DNA from 4 places in the Bacteroides faecis genome. Region 3 is predicted to be linked to each of the others. Evidence: riboswitches for the same ligand, from Rfam matches in the RefSeq annotation. Region 3 holds a riboswitch; each other region holds the start of a gene.
What was found. Region 3 has a riboswitch for cobalamin ahead of K6V30_RS24950 (DUF4465 domain-containing protein). Riboswitches for the same ligand answer to the same signal wherever they lie in the genome.
Positions count from the first base shown of each region.

Region 1: linked by a shared signal. The riboswitch ahead of K6V30_RS20690 (DUF5074 domain-containing protein) and the one ahead of K6V30_RS24950 (DUF4465 domain-containing protein) in region 3 are both predicted to bind cobalamin.
Region 2: linked by a shared signal. The riboswitch ahead of nrdD (anaerobic ribonucleoside-triphosphate reductase) and the one ahead of K6V30_RS24950 (DUF4465 domain-containing protein) in region 3 are both predicted to bind cobalamin.
Region 4: linked by a shared signal. The riboswitch ahead of accC (acetyl-CoA carboxylase biotin carboxylase subunit) and the one ahead of K6V30_RS24950 (DUF4465 domain-containing protein) in region 3 are both predicted to bind cobalamin.

Region 1 covers NZ_CP081916.1:5,241,863-5,246,039, reverse strand. Annotated here, with positions in the region: gene K6V30_RS20695 (DUF5074 domain-containing protein) at 1-110, opposite strand, end outside; gene K6V30_RS20690 (DUF5074 domain-containing protein) at 131-1,507, opposite strand; cobalamin riboswitch at 1,854-2,062, opposite strand; gene K6V30_RS20685 (DUF5106 domain-containing protein) at 2,222-3,163, opposite strand; gene K6V30_RS20680 (sensor histidine kinase) at 3,913-4,177, opposite strand, start outside.
Region 2 covers NZ_CP081916.1:5,126,702-5,130,878, forward strand. Annotated here, with positions in the region: gene K6V30_RS20215 (Crp/Fnr family transcriptional regulator) at 1-77, opposite strand, end outside; gene K6V30_RS20220 (OmpA family protein) at 273-1,406, opposite strand; gene K6V30_RS20225 (hypothetical protein) at 1,838-2,029, shown strand; cobalamin riboswitch at 2,332-2,554, shown strand; gene nrdD (anaerobic ribonucleoside-triphosphate reductase) at 2,685-4,177, shown strand, end outside.
Region 3 covers NZ_CP081916.1:6,231,192-6,235,368, forward strand. Annotated here, with positions in the region: gene K6V30_RS24945 (PKD-like domain-containing protein) at 1-924, opposite strand, end outside; gene K6V30_RS24950 (DUF4465 domain-containing protein) at 952-1,929, opposite strand; cobalamin riboswitch at 2,075-2,269, opposite strand; gene K6V30_RS24955 (hypothetical protein) at 2,744-2,881, shown strand; gene K6V30_RS24960 (ABC transporter substrate-binding protein) at 2,979-4,115, shown strand; gene K6V30_RS24965 (FecCD family ABC transporter permease) at 4,112-4,177, shown strand, end outside.
Region 4 covers NZ_CP081916.1:5,962,206-5,966,382, forward strand. Annotated here, with positions in the region: gene pncB (nicotinate phosphoribosyltransferase) at 1-356, shown strand, start outside; gene K6V30_RS23870 (thioredoxin family protein) at 597-920, opposite strand; cobalamin riboswitch at 1,182-1,386, shown strand; gene accC (acetyl-CoA carboxylase biotin carboxylase subunit) at 1,524-3,038, shown strand; gene K6V30_RS23880 (acyl-CoA carboxylase biotin carboxyl carrier protein subunit) at 3,061-3,570, shown strand; gene K6V30_RS23885 (acyl-CoA carboxylase subunit beta) at 3,591-4,177, shown strand, end outside.

The sequences.
Region 1 (4,177 bases), 990 kb from region 3:
GGATAGTTTGCCAGATTGCCAAGATGCAGATCATCGCAATTGTCGTCATTACAGGCAGTAAATCCTACTGCAATACATGCTATTAATAAAGTTGTATATAACTTATTCATCTTGTTTCTAAGTTTTGCTATTAATTAAAAATAAAGGTAGCGGGGAAGTAGTAACCGTCGTAGGTTATTTCTGAAATCTTTTCTCCTGTTGTGGCATTGAATCGGACTATGAGATTTTTGTTATATTCGCTGGTCAGATACATTGCAAGCAATTCATTTGTTTGGGGATTTACACGGATACCTGCACCATAAAATCCATAACCGTCTTTGGTGTAAGTGGTGAGCGCTTCTGTAGGAGCAGGATTGTCAAACGTTGCCCGGTAGATTTTTCCTCCTGCGATATAGTAGAATGTGCCGTCTGAGGTTCCGCAGAAAGTCGCTTCTCTGTAGGCACCGAAAGAGGAGGACTCATAACTCGCATGTATCGGAGCTTTTTCGATAGTAAAGTCCGGCTTGATTTTTACTAAATTATTCTCACCATTAGTACTTTCGACTGTATAGAGATTGCCGTCCTTACATTCTACAAAACGAGTACCACCCGAGGTGGATACATCTATATTCTCGTAAGGAAATTGGTTCTTCCAATCATACTGAGATAGATCTCCGCACAAGGTTTTAATATCTATCTTATAAATCTTCTGGCCTTTTACGTTGAGCAGCAGTTTATCTTGATAAACAATTCCGCTACCGCAACCTCCCCAAGTACTGCCGGTGGAGATTCTTATTGCTTCAAATGTGTTTAAATCTATGCGGTAGAAGTCGCCGTTTGCCGTTACAACAGCATATTGATCGTTGACTGGTATAAATTCGTAGGCTTGGCGTCCGCTAGGTAACAATAGTCCTATGCTTTTTTCTGCATATAGAGTTTTAGGGTCTACGATTACTAACTGATTGTTTTGCTTGGAGCAGACGTATAACTTGCCATTCCACAAAGTGCCCGATTGTGATGTTACTCCTAATTCATCGCCGAAGTTCTGATTCTTGTAGCACCAATGCTCGATGCTGTTGTTGTCGTAGTTGTAGTATGAAATGCTTCCTGACCCATGTCCATACCAGCCCTCGTTAATAATGAAGCATCCTTTGGAGTAGTCAGCTCCCCGAACGGTCACTTTGTTTTCTAACGTAACTTTTCCCAGATCATTACTAAGTTCCAGGATAACTTTTGAACGTGACGGACGTTCGGCATTGAATGTGAATGAAGGGTCTGTAGACATGTCTTCTCCATTCTGATACCACTGGTAATATATATCCAGCGGACTGCTTGCTTTGGGGGAGTATACATATTTCTCTCCGACATTAAGTGTTAGATCTTCTTCCGGGAATGTACCGGCTTTTAAGGCAGGCAGGCCTTGTAGTTTTTCCAAGTGGTCGAGGTCACAGTCGTCTGTAGAACAAGACGCAATTACGAATGCCGCAGTTAAGAACAAAAGCGGCTTGAACAGTTGTTTTAAATTCATATTTTATTTATTTGATTAAGAGAATATTATATCACATGATATATAATGGATTTGCTTGTATGAGTAAATGGTTGATTGCATGACGTATATGGAGCTTTCATGACTTTCTGCTGATCGTAGAAAGTCATGGGATAGCGTTGGAGATGATGTAAACTTAAATATCTTTCCATATTAGCTAAATTCTTTTATTCATAAAAATGTCCGGGCGAAATCGCTTCGACCGGACATACATAATAAACTTGGCAGAGTTTATTAGTTTGTGCATACTTTCTCTGAATCAAAATGGTGAATGAAATGATAGACGAAGGTCCGGTTCATTAGATTCAACGCTTTTTCCTCGAAAGCAGTGAAACGAAATTACATGGCAGGTCTTCTGACTTATTCCTGTTGTGGGCGCCTTCCCGGATTTATTCTTTCCAGTGGCTGAGAGTGAATTGCTCACAACATTATTTTATTGGAACTTACAGCAGCGGGACTGTTCAGGATTTACACCTGATTCCCTTTTAATTGCTTCCCTCGTGTGAGGGGGCGCAAACCAATGCGGTGCAAAGATAGAGAGTTTATTTGTTTTCTGCAAGGAGGTGTTCTTTTTCTTTCATCTTGATACGAAAGAAAAAGGAATGCTCAAAGAACTGCCTCCGCCTAACGCTGAACAAACGAGGCGGGGAGACTTTGCGGTGTGGTGGCGGAGGTGTTATTGGGCGTGTATGTTTTTTATTGGGCGTTCGTCATTAAATATTCTTCTATAGCTTGTGCGGTGGCGTCTTTGAGCAGGACGGTTTTCTCCTTGTTTAGGAGGTATAGGGTTGGGATGGCTTTGAGGTCATATAGTTGTTGCTCTTTTATTGCAAATTTCTTGTCGTAGCCGTTGATCCATTCTTTGGGGAATTCGCTGAGGTGTTTTCTCCATTCGTCGAGTTCTTCGTCGGGATAGACGGAGAGGAGGATGAGTTTCTTTTCTTTTAGGAGTTGGTTGATAAAGGGGGCGTTTTTCAGTCCTTCTATTGTTTCGGTGCAGGCATGGCAGCCGGGGTTGTTGATGAATAATAAGATGTAATCGGCTTTCAGTTGATGCAGATTGCCTTGGGCGCCGGAGGCAAGGGTGTAGGTGAAATTCAGAGCTTTGGTACCGATACGGTTTTTCTGTGCCAGTTGCAGGCGGGCTTGAGGACGTATCTTTTCTGTTTTGTCGAGTATGGGCGAGGCTATCATGGCTTCCAGTACGGGAATGTAGTATTCTTCATTGCGCATTGGAGAGTTCGGGTCGTACAGATATTTATCCGCGAGGTCGGTGAAGTAAGCGAATACTTTCTTATCTGCGTTGCTGCGGTCAATCATTTTGCGCATTGCTTCGTGTGCAGTTTCGAGTGGTACGTGGTTTAGCAGGTCGCAATAGTCTGCCCATGCTTGTTCGGTGACTTCCGGGTGATGGATATAATTGGTGTCGGCAAAGTTAACGTTGTCCCAATAGTGCTTTACAAGAAAGTCGGCACGTTGTTCCGGTGCGGTCAGCATGGGTGGGATGGTGGGCAAGGTAAATGATTTGATGGTATCTTGTGGAGTTTCACTTTTGCTCTGACTTGAGGCGTTACCGCTTTTGCAGGCGCATAGGAGAAGGAAACATAAAGCTAACAGGTAATTTATATTCGTTTTCATAATTCACGGTTTTTATATTGGACTTGTATCTAAACACGGAAGACAAAGATAATCCCCTTTTTATTTTAATCAAAGTATTCTCCTTTTTTTCTGTTCTTCTTTTAGGAAAGACGGGAGATGAATGGGGCTGCGAGAGGATTTTTTCTGAGGGCTTCTAGGGGGAAGAATGGAGGGGGATGATGTGCTATTTTTAAGATATTCATCACAAATGTTCGTTGGAAAATGATTCAACCAGAGAAGGAATTGCATAAATCAATGCAATAATATACGGGATTGTGCATAGTATTGCATGTTAGGAGGGATAATATACACATTTTACAAGCAATGTAAGGTGGCTTAGGTCGGTGTGTAAAGCGAGTTTCCTCGGTGAGTAAGGTTGGTCTCCTCGGTGGGCAACTTAATTTAGGTCGGTGGGCAAGTGGTAGCAGCCGAATTTATAGCTTTGGTCAAGCTGGTTGGCGCTTGTCGGATGATCGGAAGGAAGTGATAAAAGGATTGTCGGGAAGATGTGACGAGGATGAAAAGAAAGGAATATCGGCGAGACTCTTTCTTTAGGACAGGAAAATCCCATTATGTGTAAATAATGGGATTTGATTGTTGCCGAATGGAGGCGTTTTTTCGTTTATCTCTGTACGACGGATGAATAAATCGCTTTCTTGCCTATTTGAATATTCCTTTTTGAAGAATGGTCGATTTTTATGCAGATCGCGTGACCATCCTATTGAGGAGGAATAAGAATAGTATGGAGATTATTTCTCTTTCGCCAATGTGAAAACAAATTCCAGACCACCACCTTGGTTGTTCTTGGCTGAGATGTTGCCGCCGTGTATGATCACGGCATTCTTTACAATGGCCAATCCCAGTCCTGTGCCGCCAAGTTTGCGTGAGCGGCCTTTGTCTACCCGGTAGAAGCGTTCGAAGAGGCGGTTCAGATGTTCCGGCGATACCCCTATCCCTGTATCTGCAAAGCTGAAATAATAGTAATTCTCGTCTTCACGGAAACAGTTGATGTTG
Region 2 (4,177 bases), 1.1 Mb from region 3:
GAAGCATCACTCAATAATGCTTCTTTCGAAACATCCGGCAGTTTATATATGTTGTCAATGATATCATGTATATCCATAAATAGTTTTATTTCAATTGCTTTGCCACTCTTTTCAGCATAAAACGGATGGTTTGCCAAAAATAGTCACTTTAAATAAACAAACAATGACTTTACCCATTTTTCTGTACTTCGTCCATTCATATTTTGTTTTAAAACAAAATAAGGGCTGCCCCATACAAGGACAGCCCTCACCTATTCTATTTACATATCCTATTAATCTTCAATAGTACATATACTTACACGGTTCCAGTCCGGTTCGGTAAACATGTCACCTACTCCCTGACCTTCGGCAGTGATACGTGCCGGATTAATCTTATATTTGTTGACCAAGATCGTTTTTACAGCCTCTGCACGAGCCGCAGCTATTCGGGCATTGACTTCCACACTACCTTCCGGAGAAGCATATCCTTTGATCACTACTTTTGAGTCGGCATATTTCTTCATATAAGAAGCTACACGTTCTACATTCGGGAGCTGTGAAGCATCAACCGATGATTTGCCTTGTCTGAAAGTAATGATAGATTCGGGAACACGGGCAGTCTTTACCACAGTTTCAACCGGAACAACCTTAGTGCGACATGCTTCAAGTTCCTGCTGCAATCCGCTGATTTTCTGGTTAGCGCTGTTCAACTCACCATCCTTATTATTCACCTGTCCACGAAGAGCATTGACAGAAGCGTTCAGATCGTCAATTTCGCCTTGGTTGTAAACTCTCACTTCAGTGAAGTAACGGTTTCCTGAACTGGTCTTAAAGTGATAAGTCAGTCCGGCAGTCAATTCAAATGCCGCATTGTTGGCATTGAAACGGCTTTTTGCCTGATTGAAGTCACCTTGCATATCATATACAATGGCTGGTTTCACTCCTAAAGTCCAGGCTTTGCTTTCACCAAGGTTAAAGTTCAGATTCAATCCGAAGCGGGTAGACCATGAATTCTGATCGCCATCGCCATTCACATAATAGTGCAGCCAACCCGCACCGGCTACTGCCTCAACCTCAAACAAACGAGGAACACCCTTGTAACCTGCAAACAGGTTCATCAGGTTTACTTTACCCAACAGGCTAACGTCAGATGCGTCAAAAGCTGTTTTGCTTTGGGTAGTATTGATATATCCCATGCCTTGCAATCCTAAACCAAATATAGGAGTTAATTGTTTGGAGACTCCGATTCCGAAACCGGGACGTGCATTCTTAAAGAAAGCGCTGTGAGTAAGAGGAGTAATCACACCGGCGTTTACTTCTACAGACCAATTATCTGCAAACTTTGTACCTTCCACAACAGTCTGGGCATTCGCTGTAAAAGCGCCCAATACCATAGCTAATAAAATAATAGATTTTCTCATAATCATTCTTTTTTAAATTGTAATGTTTCATTTGCTAAATTATTAGAAATGTTTTATTTGCTCATGTCTAACTTTTTAGTTCATAATTAAAGCTCGTTATTTAGATTAAACAACATTCCATATCAAATATTAGTTCGCAGGTCTCTAGCTGAATTAACATCTATTTACTCAATCCATCCAGGAGAAACGATACATGTATGTTCCGGCATTCCCTGTTAGAGAACAAATATGAAAGAACGACTATTATGCAAAAACTGGATACGAAATATACAGAGGGATCAGAAGGAAGATCGAAAAAACGGCTGGATTTCCAATCTAAAAATATCCAATGAACAGGAATATCGATTATTATATTGCGATATGATACAATTCTGTAGCTGTTACATCCCCAATAACACCAATTGTAAGAAAACCAGTCCAAGTTAACACAATATATAGTGATGGAAAATGAAAACAACCAGCGTAAAAAGCCGGTTGAAAAAGAGATTTCCCCCTTCCTTGCAAAGAAAACAAACCTTCCTCACCGACCAATGACCCGTTCCTTTAAAACCAACGGACCGTTTCATTTAAAGGAACAACCTGTTTCATGCATTGTTATGATGCATATAACAGTTATATTGATGCAATAAAGCCTTCAGAAAGTGTATATTATTTCATCTTTATATGCATAATTCTCTCTATCTAAAGAAAATCATACCGAAAACATTCATTCTCAATATTAAAAACAGAACATTGATAAAAGACACAAATCGATGAGATTAACACTTTATTTTCACTTTGCGACAGTATCCGGGTTTGTGTATCCTGTTTCAAAAAAGATTTTTTTCTTTTTATTATGCACAGTGAAATCAGCATAACGGCTTTCAGATATATGCTAATAATAGCCGAATAATTTTATCCCCTTTTCAGTTGGATTATTGATTTAATTTCTAACTTTGCCGACAACATCGGTTTCCGAATCATCATCAACATGAAACGGAATTAAAAGGGAATCCCGTGAAAATCAGGAACTATCCCCGTAGCTGTAAGTTTTATCCCTCCATCAGAATGAGAGAAATGTTGTGGCATTCATCCGCCACTGGTTTTGCTGAACAAACCGGGAAGGCGTCACAACAGAAACAAGTCAGAAGACCTGCCGATATGATAACCGTTATTCCAGGCTTTCGGGTGAAAGGCAATAGAACGAATCCTACACAGATCCATTTTATTACAAGCTCCGGAAATTGTCGTGCACGAATAACTATGTAAGCACAAATTATATTTGTTAATTCTTAAAATATAGGTATAATCAGTTCGGAGATATTTATTATCAAAAGGGACGGGAAGAAAGAACTTTTTTCCCTCGACAAAATTAAGAATGCAATATCCAAGGCATTCTTGTCAGTAGGAAGTTTTGCAACACAGGATGTTATCACCAACGTGTTGAGTCGTGTCAGTATCAGTGACGGGACAAATGTAGAAGAAATCCAAAACCAGGTGGAGGTCGCCCTGATGGCAGAGCATTATTACAGCGTTGCCAAGGCATATATGCTGTATCGCCAGAAACATCTGGAAGACCGGGAAGTAAGGGACAAGCTCAAATTTCTTCTCGATTATTGCGACGCTTCCAATCCGGCTACCGGCAGCAAATACGATTCCAACGCCAATATGGAGAACAAGAATATCGCCACACTGATAGGCGAACTCCCCAAATCGAATTTTATCCGCCTCAACCGCCGCCTGTTGATAGACCGCCTGAAAGATATGTACGGCAAAGAAATATCCGACCGTTATCTGGACCTGCTGAATCATCACTTCATCTACAAGAATGATGAAACCAATCTTGCCAACTACTGTGCAAGTATTACGATGTATCCCTGGTTGATAGCAGGCACAACAGCCGTAGGAGGCAATTCCACTGCCCCCACCAATCTGAAATCTTTCTGTGGCGGATTCGTCAATATGGTATTCATCGTATCGAGTATGTTGAGCGGGGCATGCGCTACGCCCGAGTTTCTGATGTATATGAACTATTTCATAGGACTGGAATACGGACAGGATTATTATAAGAACCCCGATAAACTCGCAGACCTATCCCTGAAACAAAGATCGATTGACAAAGTTATAACGGACTGTTTCGAACAAATAGTTTATTCCATCAATCAGCCTACAGGAGCACGCAACTTCCAGGCTATCTTCTGGAATGTAGCTTATTATGACAAGTATTATTTCAACAGCCTTTTCGAGCACTTCGTTTTCCCGGATGGAAGCAAGCCCGACTGGGATTCACTCAGCTGGTTGCAGAAGCGTTTTATGAAATGGTTTAATAAAGAACGCACCCGCACCGTACTGACATTCCCTGTCGAGACAATGGCACTCTTGACAAAAGACGGTGACGTGCTGGATAAAGAATACGGTGACTTCACTGCCGAGATGTATGCAGAGGGGCATTCCTTCTTTACTTATATGAGCGACAATGCCGATTCTTTGAGCAGTTGCTGCCGCTTGCGTAATGAGATACAAGACAACGGTTTCAGTTATACGCTGGGAGCCGGAGGAGTTTCTACCGGTTCTAAAAGTGTGCTCACCATCAATCTGAACCGCTGTATCCAGCACGCTGTAAAATCCGGCATGCTTTATCCTTTCTTTCTGGAAGAAGTAGTCGATCTGGTTCATAAAGTACAACTGGCCTATAATGAGAATCTGAAGCAACTGCAGGCAAAAGGAATGTTGCCGCTATTTGATGCCGGTTACATCAATATGAGTCGTCAGTATCTTACTATCGGTGTAAACGGACT
Region 3 (4,177 bases):
CTTTTCGGATGCATCAATGCATGCAACCGGAATATCCAACGATATTTTATCCGTACCTGTCACGCTAATGTTGCGTGTGATCCGTTTCTGAGCAGCACTGTTTCCGTAAGAAAGAGCAAAGGTCAGCGTATGTTCTCCCTTCGCTTCGGGTGTATATGCATACATCAGTGAATTGGCTCCACTGATAGGTTCTCCATCCAGACTCCATTGATAATTGGCGACAGACGATATGTTAACATACGGTCGGAGATAAAGAGTACGCCCCAAAGCAACTGTTTTTACGAGGTTTTCTGTATAAAATGACGGAGCAACAATGGTTGCATCAGCCGATAATTTGTCTACTACATTGACCACTACTTCTTTCGAAGTATCGCCATCTTCATTTTTCGCATAAAGTACTAGTTTATAGGAGCCTAACTCCTGCTCGTTGAAAGTATATTCGGCAGTTGTACCTACTTCTTTCCCGTTCAGAGTCCACCGGAATATCGCTCCTTCCGCATTCTGAATGTCCGGTGTTATTTTGTGTTCGCGGCCGGCAAGCACATTCAGCCCACCGGTCGGAACAACTAATGAGATAACCGGCGGAGCGAGTTCATTCACTTCCATACGGATTTCTTCTTCGGAACTACCTTTGGGGGTATCCACCCGGATAGTCACATAATATGAACCAGATTGATTGAAAGTATAAGTCAATGAAGGGCTATCCGAAATAATCCGACCGTTATACTTCCATGAATAAACCGCAAAGTCAACATTTGAATAAGTAGGATTTACCTTGACTTCTTTTCCCACCTTAACAACGTAAACACCCGTTTCGCTGTCGAGCTCAATAAGAGGATTTTCATTTTCCTGCGTTATAACATCGTCTTTATTACAAGAAATGACAAGCGCTAATAATAGAGGGAGCAATAAATACTTTCTCACAACTGATTTTATTTAAAGATTTCAAAATTACAATGAAATGGAAAGGTTATCTAACGCACAGTATGCCGGTGTGTTCAATCCGTAATCACTCTTGTCACTACCGACAAAATTAACGACAACCATATGAACACCCGTTCCGAGATCTGTCAGGTCAACCTGATTCCAGCCGGTCCGAATTTCGCCGTGTAAGCCTGACTCTTCTTCTTTACTCTTATCGAAATTGGCAAGATAATAAGTGACTTTACCCGTAGGAGCCACAGAAGTATCGGACGATGCGAAGCCGATGAATTCAACCTTGAACCAACCTTCCTGCTCTTCGAGTGATTTGCCACCAGTCGTAAATGAATTACCATCCCGCATGACAATTTGCGAATAAGTCGTATTGCAGACATATACACTGTTGAAAGTTCCTGTTTTTACTGTTCCCTCAACCGGTGTTCCTTCTTCCACAACTGTATAGCCGGTAGCATCTGTCAGATAGATCTTTGCGCATTTGTCATAGGTAGAAAGCGGATCATTGTAAAAATCGCTATATCCGTAGGCTACAACGAACTTATCATTATCTACACCAGCTATTCCTCCGTTATATACGCTACACTGATTCAAATAGGTACCGTCAGTAATATCCGTATAATCCGAAACAGCCAAGCCGCCATTCCAATAGTCATATTGCCACGGGCGGGGTTCTTCTCCCCATTCTTGTTCGAGATAATTAACAGGAAACTGTACATACGTTCCACTGTTGCCTAATTGTACCTTGTAGCCTTCAGTGATTTGCCCCGCACCTCCGGTATAAAGATTAGCACCGTATTTATCCGAAGCGGTATAAGCTGCGGGTACATTAGCAAAATCAATAACATACGGATCGGTAGTAACCGAACGTGTTACAGCACCTGTAGAATCCACCGGGGATACGAGAAAATCATCTTCTGCATTACAACTGGCAAACAACACTGTTGCCATCAATAAGACAGCACCCATCAAGAAATTCAAATTCTTTTTCATAACTCATTCATTTAAATGAATAATATGTTAACTCTCACAAAAAAAAATCCCGTTTGTGTAAGAGTTACACAAACGGGGCTATATGAGGTACCAAATATGAATGACTTCGTATCTGACCACAACCTGATCTCAATCCCGCAGGTGTAAATCTATCCTAGTTATGGCAGGTCTTCTGACTCGTCCCAATTATCGCGCCTTCCCAGTGTCTACACCAGTGGCAAAAATACGATAATCATTAAGGGGGACTTACAGCAGCGGGTACTGTTCCGGATTCTCACCGGATTCCCTTTTCATCCTGAACGAAATAATCTTTTCAGGAACCATTACATTTGCAAAGATAAATCTTTTTTTTATGTTTTATCTTTTTTGCCGTTTATTTAACGCCTTAATCTTCCATTTTTTCGACTGAACGCCAGTTTGAATGAAGAACTATTGAAATGATGAATGAAGAATAGTTCCAAGATCAGTTCCAACCGTTGAAACACTTTGTTTCATGCCTTGAAACAATGTGTTCCAAGTAATGAAACAAAGTGTTTCATACGGTGAAACAAAGTGTTTCAAGCGCTTGAAACTTTCTGAAACACCTATCCATTTGATTAACTTGACCATAGCTACAATTTCGCTTAACCTGTTCTTTCAGTAAGTACTAAATCATTTTTCAGTCAAGAATACATGAGTCATCAGCTATTAACACCTGATTTCTCAATTATTAACGACTGACATGTCAATCATTAATAGTTGACACAACAGGCGTTAACACCCTGCAAATCAAACAATAACATTAAGAAAACCACATATTGCAAGGCGATGCAGAGTGAGAGCAACAGCTTGCTCCCACTCTGCCACCACAGTTGCTACCACAGCTGAAACGCCGATGAACAAAGCGATACAGGCAGAAAGTGAGAGCATGGGAGCAAAACCTATGTTTAATTCACTTGGAGAGGAAGCCTAAAACTAATTTAATAGAGACTTAATAATGACATATTAGAAAACAATTAATATATTTGCATCACATGTTCACAAGACAGTTACAACTAAATGTAAATAAAATGATAAAACAATCCATCTCCGCTTTCATACTGGCTTCCTTGCTATTACTGGTAAGTTGCGTATCAAACAAGAAGACTTCTCTCGAAGCATTCAATCAGGATATATATACACCGGAATATGCTTCCGGATTTAAAATATTGGGTGCAGACAACGTTCAAAGCACCCTGATACAAGTATTCAACCCGTGGCAGGGAGCCAAAGATGTAGAAATGTCTTACTTCATATCACGAAATGGCGAACAGGCACCCGCCGGATTCACAGGTCCCACCATTCCTGCCGGAGCAAAACAGATTGTATGTATGTCTTCTTCCTACATCGCCATGCTCGACGCGCTGGGACAGGCAGACCGAATTGTAGCCGTATCGGGCATCGACTACGTATCCAATCCGTATATCATTGCGCACAAAGACTCCATTAAAGACATGGGTCCGGAAATGAATTATGAACTATTGCTGGGCCTGAAACCCGACGTTGTATTGCTATACGGCATCGGAGACGCACAAACCGCTGTAACGGACAAACTGAAAGAACTCTCTATACCTTATATGTATGTAGGCGAATATCTGGAAGAATCACCGCTCGGCAAAGCCGAATGGATGGTTGCCCTGTCCGAACTGACGGACAGCCGTGAAAAAGGAATCGAAATATTCAGCGAAATTCCGAAACGCTATCAGACATTGAAAGACCTTACGGCATCGGTAGAGCAGCGCCCTACCGTAATGTTCAATACCCCCTGGAACGATAGCTGGATAATGCCTTCCACCAAAAGCTATATGGCACAACTGGTAAACGACGCAGGAGCAGACTATATATATAAGGAGAACACTTCCAACAGCTCCGCCCCCATCGGACTGGAAACTGCCTACGGACTGATACAAAAAGCTGACTACTGGATTAATGTCGGCATGGCTTCTACACTGGATGAACTGAAAGCCGTCAATCCTAAATTCACTGATGCGAAATCCGTTCGCGAAAAGACTGCATACAACAACAATCTGCGACTGACCGCTACCGGTGGTAACGAGTACTGGGAATCGGCAGTAGTACGTCCCGACATAGTACTGCGCGATCTGATTCATATTTTCCACCCTGAACTTGTATCCGACTCACTCTATTACTACAGGCATCTGGAATGAAACAGCCCCACAAACGTACCGCCCTCTTATTCATTACGCTAAGTATGGTTGCCGTACTATTA
Region 4 (4,177 bases), 270 kb from region 3:
CGGGAAATGAATTTGATTTTACCGATAAGCTGGTAGCCCGTTACAAAGAGTTGGGCATTGATTCAACCACCAAGACAATAGTCTTCAGCAATGCGCTCGACTTCACTAAAGCGCTCGACATACAAGATTACTGCAAAGGCAAGATCCGTTGTTCTTTCGGAATCGGCACCAATCTCACCAATGATACCGGATTCACTCCTTCCAATATCGTCATGAAACTGACACAATGCAAGATGAATGTCAACCAAGAATGGAGAGAGTGTATCAAACTCTCGGATGATGCCGGAAAGCATACCGGTAGCCCTGAGGAAGTACAAGCCTGTCTATATGAATTGAGGCTGACCGGAAATCAATGATTACCCGGATTTTCGGACTTACTTAACAAAAGAGTGCCAAAGCCCTGCAAACGTATAAGCATAAAAAAAGGAGCAACGCCTTGCTCCAACCTTTTGTTAACCTTAAATCTAATACTATGAAAAACACAGTGCAAAGATACGGACTTTTAGCATATCCGCAAATTATCCAAATAAAAAAGCATGTTTCATAACATGATTTAAAACTTTCAGAGGGAAATACTCCCTCTTATTAATACTTTTTCAAGATTTAAACTCCCTCACGGCTCTTCCCAGTCTTTCCAAAGACAGTTCGCCGGATTGCCTCCACAACTGTTCCCCTTTTCTGAGAAGGATAAATGTAGGAGTAGATTCTATCGTATAGAAATTAGCCAGTTCGCTTTCTTCATCTACGTCGACCTGCACCACTTCAACTATACCTTCCATTTCTCTTTTGAACTCCTTTACCAAAGGTTCCATGCGTTTGCAATGAGGGCACCACGTTGCATAAAATTCTGCCATTACCCAGTCGTCACCGGCTAGTTTCTCCTTGTTTCTTGCCTCACGGGCTATTTTCTTTTCTTTCATGATTGATTCTCCTTTTTTAAATTAATGATTGGAAGTCTCAACAACATAAAAGAAGGAAGGTTTAGGAGATAAACATTAATACACAGAGATTTAGTTCTATTGGAAAACTAAAAAAGGAGTTCAAAGAGCCCGGTTAAGTCTGTTTGTATTTACCGGTCAGCTCTCCCTATCCAACCGGATAGCCTATGTACACCGAAGGAAATCATTGCACAAAAATGAAACTTTCGTGCAAAAAAAAGATATTCTATTCAATATTTATTTATCTTTGCCCCCCGAAATGGTTCGGAATCCGTATCCAACGGACGATGATTAAAAGGGAATCGGGTGTAAATCCCGGACAGTCCCGCTGCTGTGAAGTTCTATTAAATGTCTTATAAGTGAACTAATTTTACGCCACTGATGTTAATTCGGGAAGGCAAATAAGACAAGAGTCAGTCAGAAGACCTGCCACTTCGCGTAAAAGCGTTCTTGCACCTCGTGGATTAGGAGTAAAGAACATCATTTGTTAAGCCCCAAATCAAGAAAATACTGTGTTTTCATCAGGTGGAGTATGTCCGTCAGATGGGAAGACATTAAATAAGTATGTACTTAAATGAAAGAAGTATGATAAAAAAAATCTTAGTAGCCAATCGCGGTGAAATCGCCGTAAGGGTGATGCGTTCCTGCAGGGAAATGGAGATAACGAGCATTGCTATCTTCTCCGAAGCAGACCGGACCGCGAAGCACGTGCTCTACGCAGACGAAGCATATTGTGTAGGACCGGCAGCATCCAAAGAGAGTTATCTGAATATAGACAAAATCATCGAAGTGGCCAAAGCGAGTCACGCCGACGCTATCCATCCGGGTTACGGCTTCCTTTCCGAAAACGCCACTTTCGCCCGTCGATGCCAGGAAGAAGGCATCATCTTTATCGGCCCCAATCCGGAAACAATGGAAGCGATGGGAGATAAAATTTCCGCCCGCATAAAAATGATAGAAGCAGGAGTCCCTGTAGTTCCCGGTACACAAGAGAATCTGAAGAGCGTAGAAGAAGCTGTAGAACTTTGCAACAAGATCGGCTATCCGGTGATGCTGAAAGCTTCTATGGGTGGCGGTGGAAAAGGTATGCGCCTCATCCACAGTGCCGAAGAAGTAGAAGAAGCATATACGACTGCCAAGAGCGAATCCTTGTCTTCTTTCGGTGACGACACGGTTTATCTGGAGAAATTCGTCGAAGAGCCTCACCATATCGAGTTTCAGGTATTGGGTGACAAACACGGAAATGTCATTCACCTTTGCGAACGTGAATGTTCCGTTCAACGCCGCAATCAGAAGATTGTAGAAGAAACTCCTTCGGTTTTTGTCACTCCGGAATTGCGCAAAGATATGGGAGAGAAAGCGGTAGCTGCGGCAAAAGCTGTCAACTATATCGGTGCGGGAACAATCGAGTTCCTGGTAGACAAACACCGTAACTACTACTTCCTTGAAATGAATACCCGCCTGCAGGTGGAACATCCGATAACAGAACAGGTAGTGGGCGTCGACTTAGTAAAAGAGCAGATCAAGGTAGCCGACGGACAAGTACTGCAGTTGAAGCAGAAAGATATTCAGCAACGCGGACACGCTATCGAATGTCGTATTTGTGCCGAAGATACAGAAATGAACTTCATGCCAAGCCCGGGAATCATCAAGCAGATTACAGAACCGAACGGTATCGGTGTACGCATCGACAGCTATGTATACGAGGGTTATGAGATACCTATTTACTACGACCCGATGATCGGCAAACTGATAGTATGGGCCACCAGCCGCGAATATGCCATCGAACGGATGCGCCGCGTGCTCCACGAATATAAACTCACCGGAGTGAAAAACAACATCAGCTACCTGCGTGCCATCATGGATACTCCCGACTTTGTAGAAGGTCATTACGATACCGGATTCATCGCCAAGAACGGCGAATACCTGCAACAGTGCATCATGCGCACCAGCGAACGCTCCGAAAACGTAGCTCTGATTGCCGCATATATGGACTATCTGATGAATCTTGAAGAGAATAACAGCGGCATGGCAACCGACAACCGCCCCATCAGCAAGTGGAAAGAGTTCGGATTGCACAAAGGTGTGTTGAGAATCTAACGTTAACAAAGAATATTCAATTATGGAAATTCATATAGGAAACCGTGTGGCCGAAGTGGAACTGGTCAGCAAGGAAGATAATAAAGTGGTGCTTACCATCGACGGAAAGACATTTGAAGCAGATGTCGTAATGGCCGAAAACGGTACTTGCAACATTCTGATGGATGGCCGCAGTTCGAACGCGCAACTGATTCGCCGCGAGAATGGTAAAAACTACAAGGTAAATACCCACTATAGCAGTTTCAATGTAGAGATAGTGGACAGCCAGGCGAAATACCTGCGCATGCGCAAGAAAGGCGAAGAGGAACAAAACGACTGCATCACCTCTCCGATGCCGGGCAAGGTGGTGAAAATACCCGTAACGGTCGGTCAGGAAATGAAAGCCGGAGACACCGCCATCGTGATTGAGGCCATGAAGATGCAAAGTAACTATAAAGTATCTTCAGACTGCCGCATCAAAGAAATTCTGGTTCAGGAAGGTGATAACATCACCGGTGAGCAGACATTAATAACATTAGAACCGATTGCATAATATTTAGAACGGATTGCATTATGGAAGAAAAGAATAACGCATATGCCACGTTTGAAGAACGTGACCGCATCGCCTCTCTTGGCGGAGGTGTGGAAAAGATAGAGAAGCAACACGAAAGCGGCAAGATGACTGCCCGCGAACGTATCGAGATGTTGCTCGATAAAGGTACTTTTGTAGAACTGGACAAACTGATGGTTCACCGCTGTACCAACTACGGTATGGATAAAAATAAGATTCCGGGAGACGGTATCGTATCTGGTTACGGAAAGATTGACGGTCGCCAGGTATTTGTTTATGCATATGATTTTACGGTATATGGCGGTTCGCTGTCAGCTTCCAATGCCAAGAAAATCGTAAAAGTGCAGCAGCTGGCGTTGAAGAACGGTGCTCCGATTATTGCGCTGAACGATTCGGGTGGCGCGCGTATTCAGGAAGGTATCGAAAGTCTTTCGGGATATGCCGATATTTTCTATCAGAACACGATGGCAAGCGGAGTGATTCCGCAGATTTCCGCCATTCTCGGTCCCTGCGCTGGAGGTGCCTGCTACTCTCCTGCCCTTACCGACTTCATCTTTATGGTGAAGGAAAAGAGCCATATGTTCGTTAC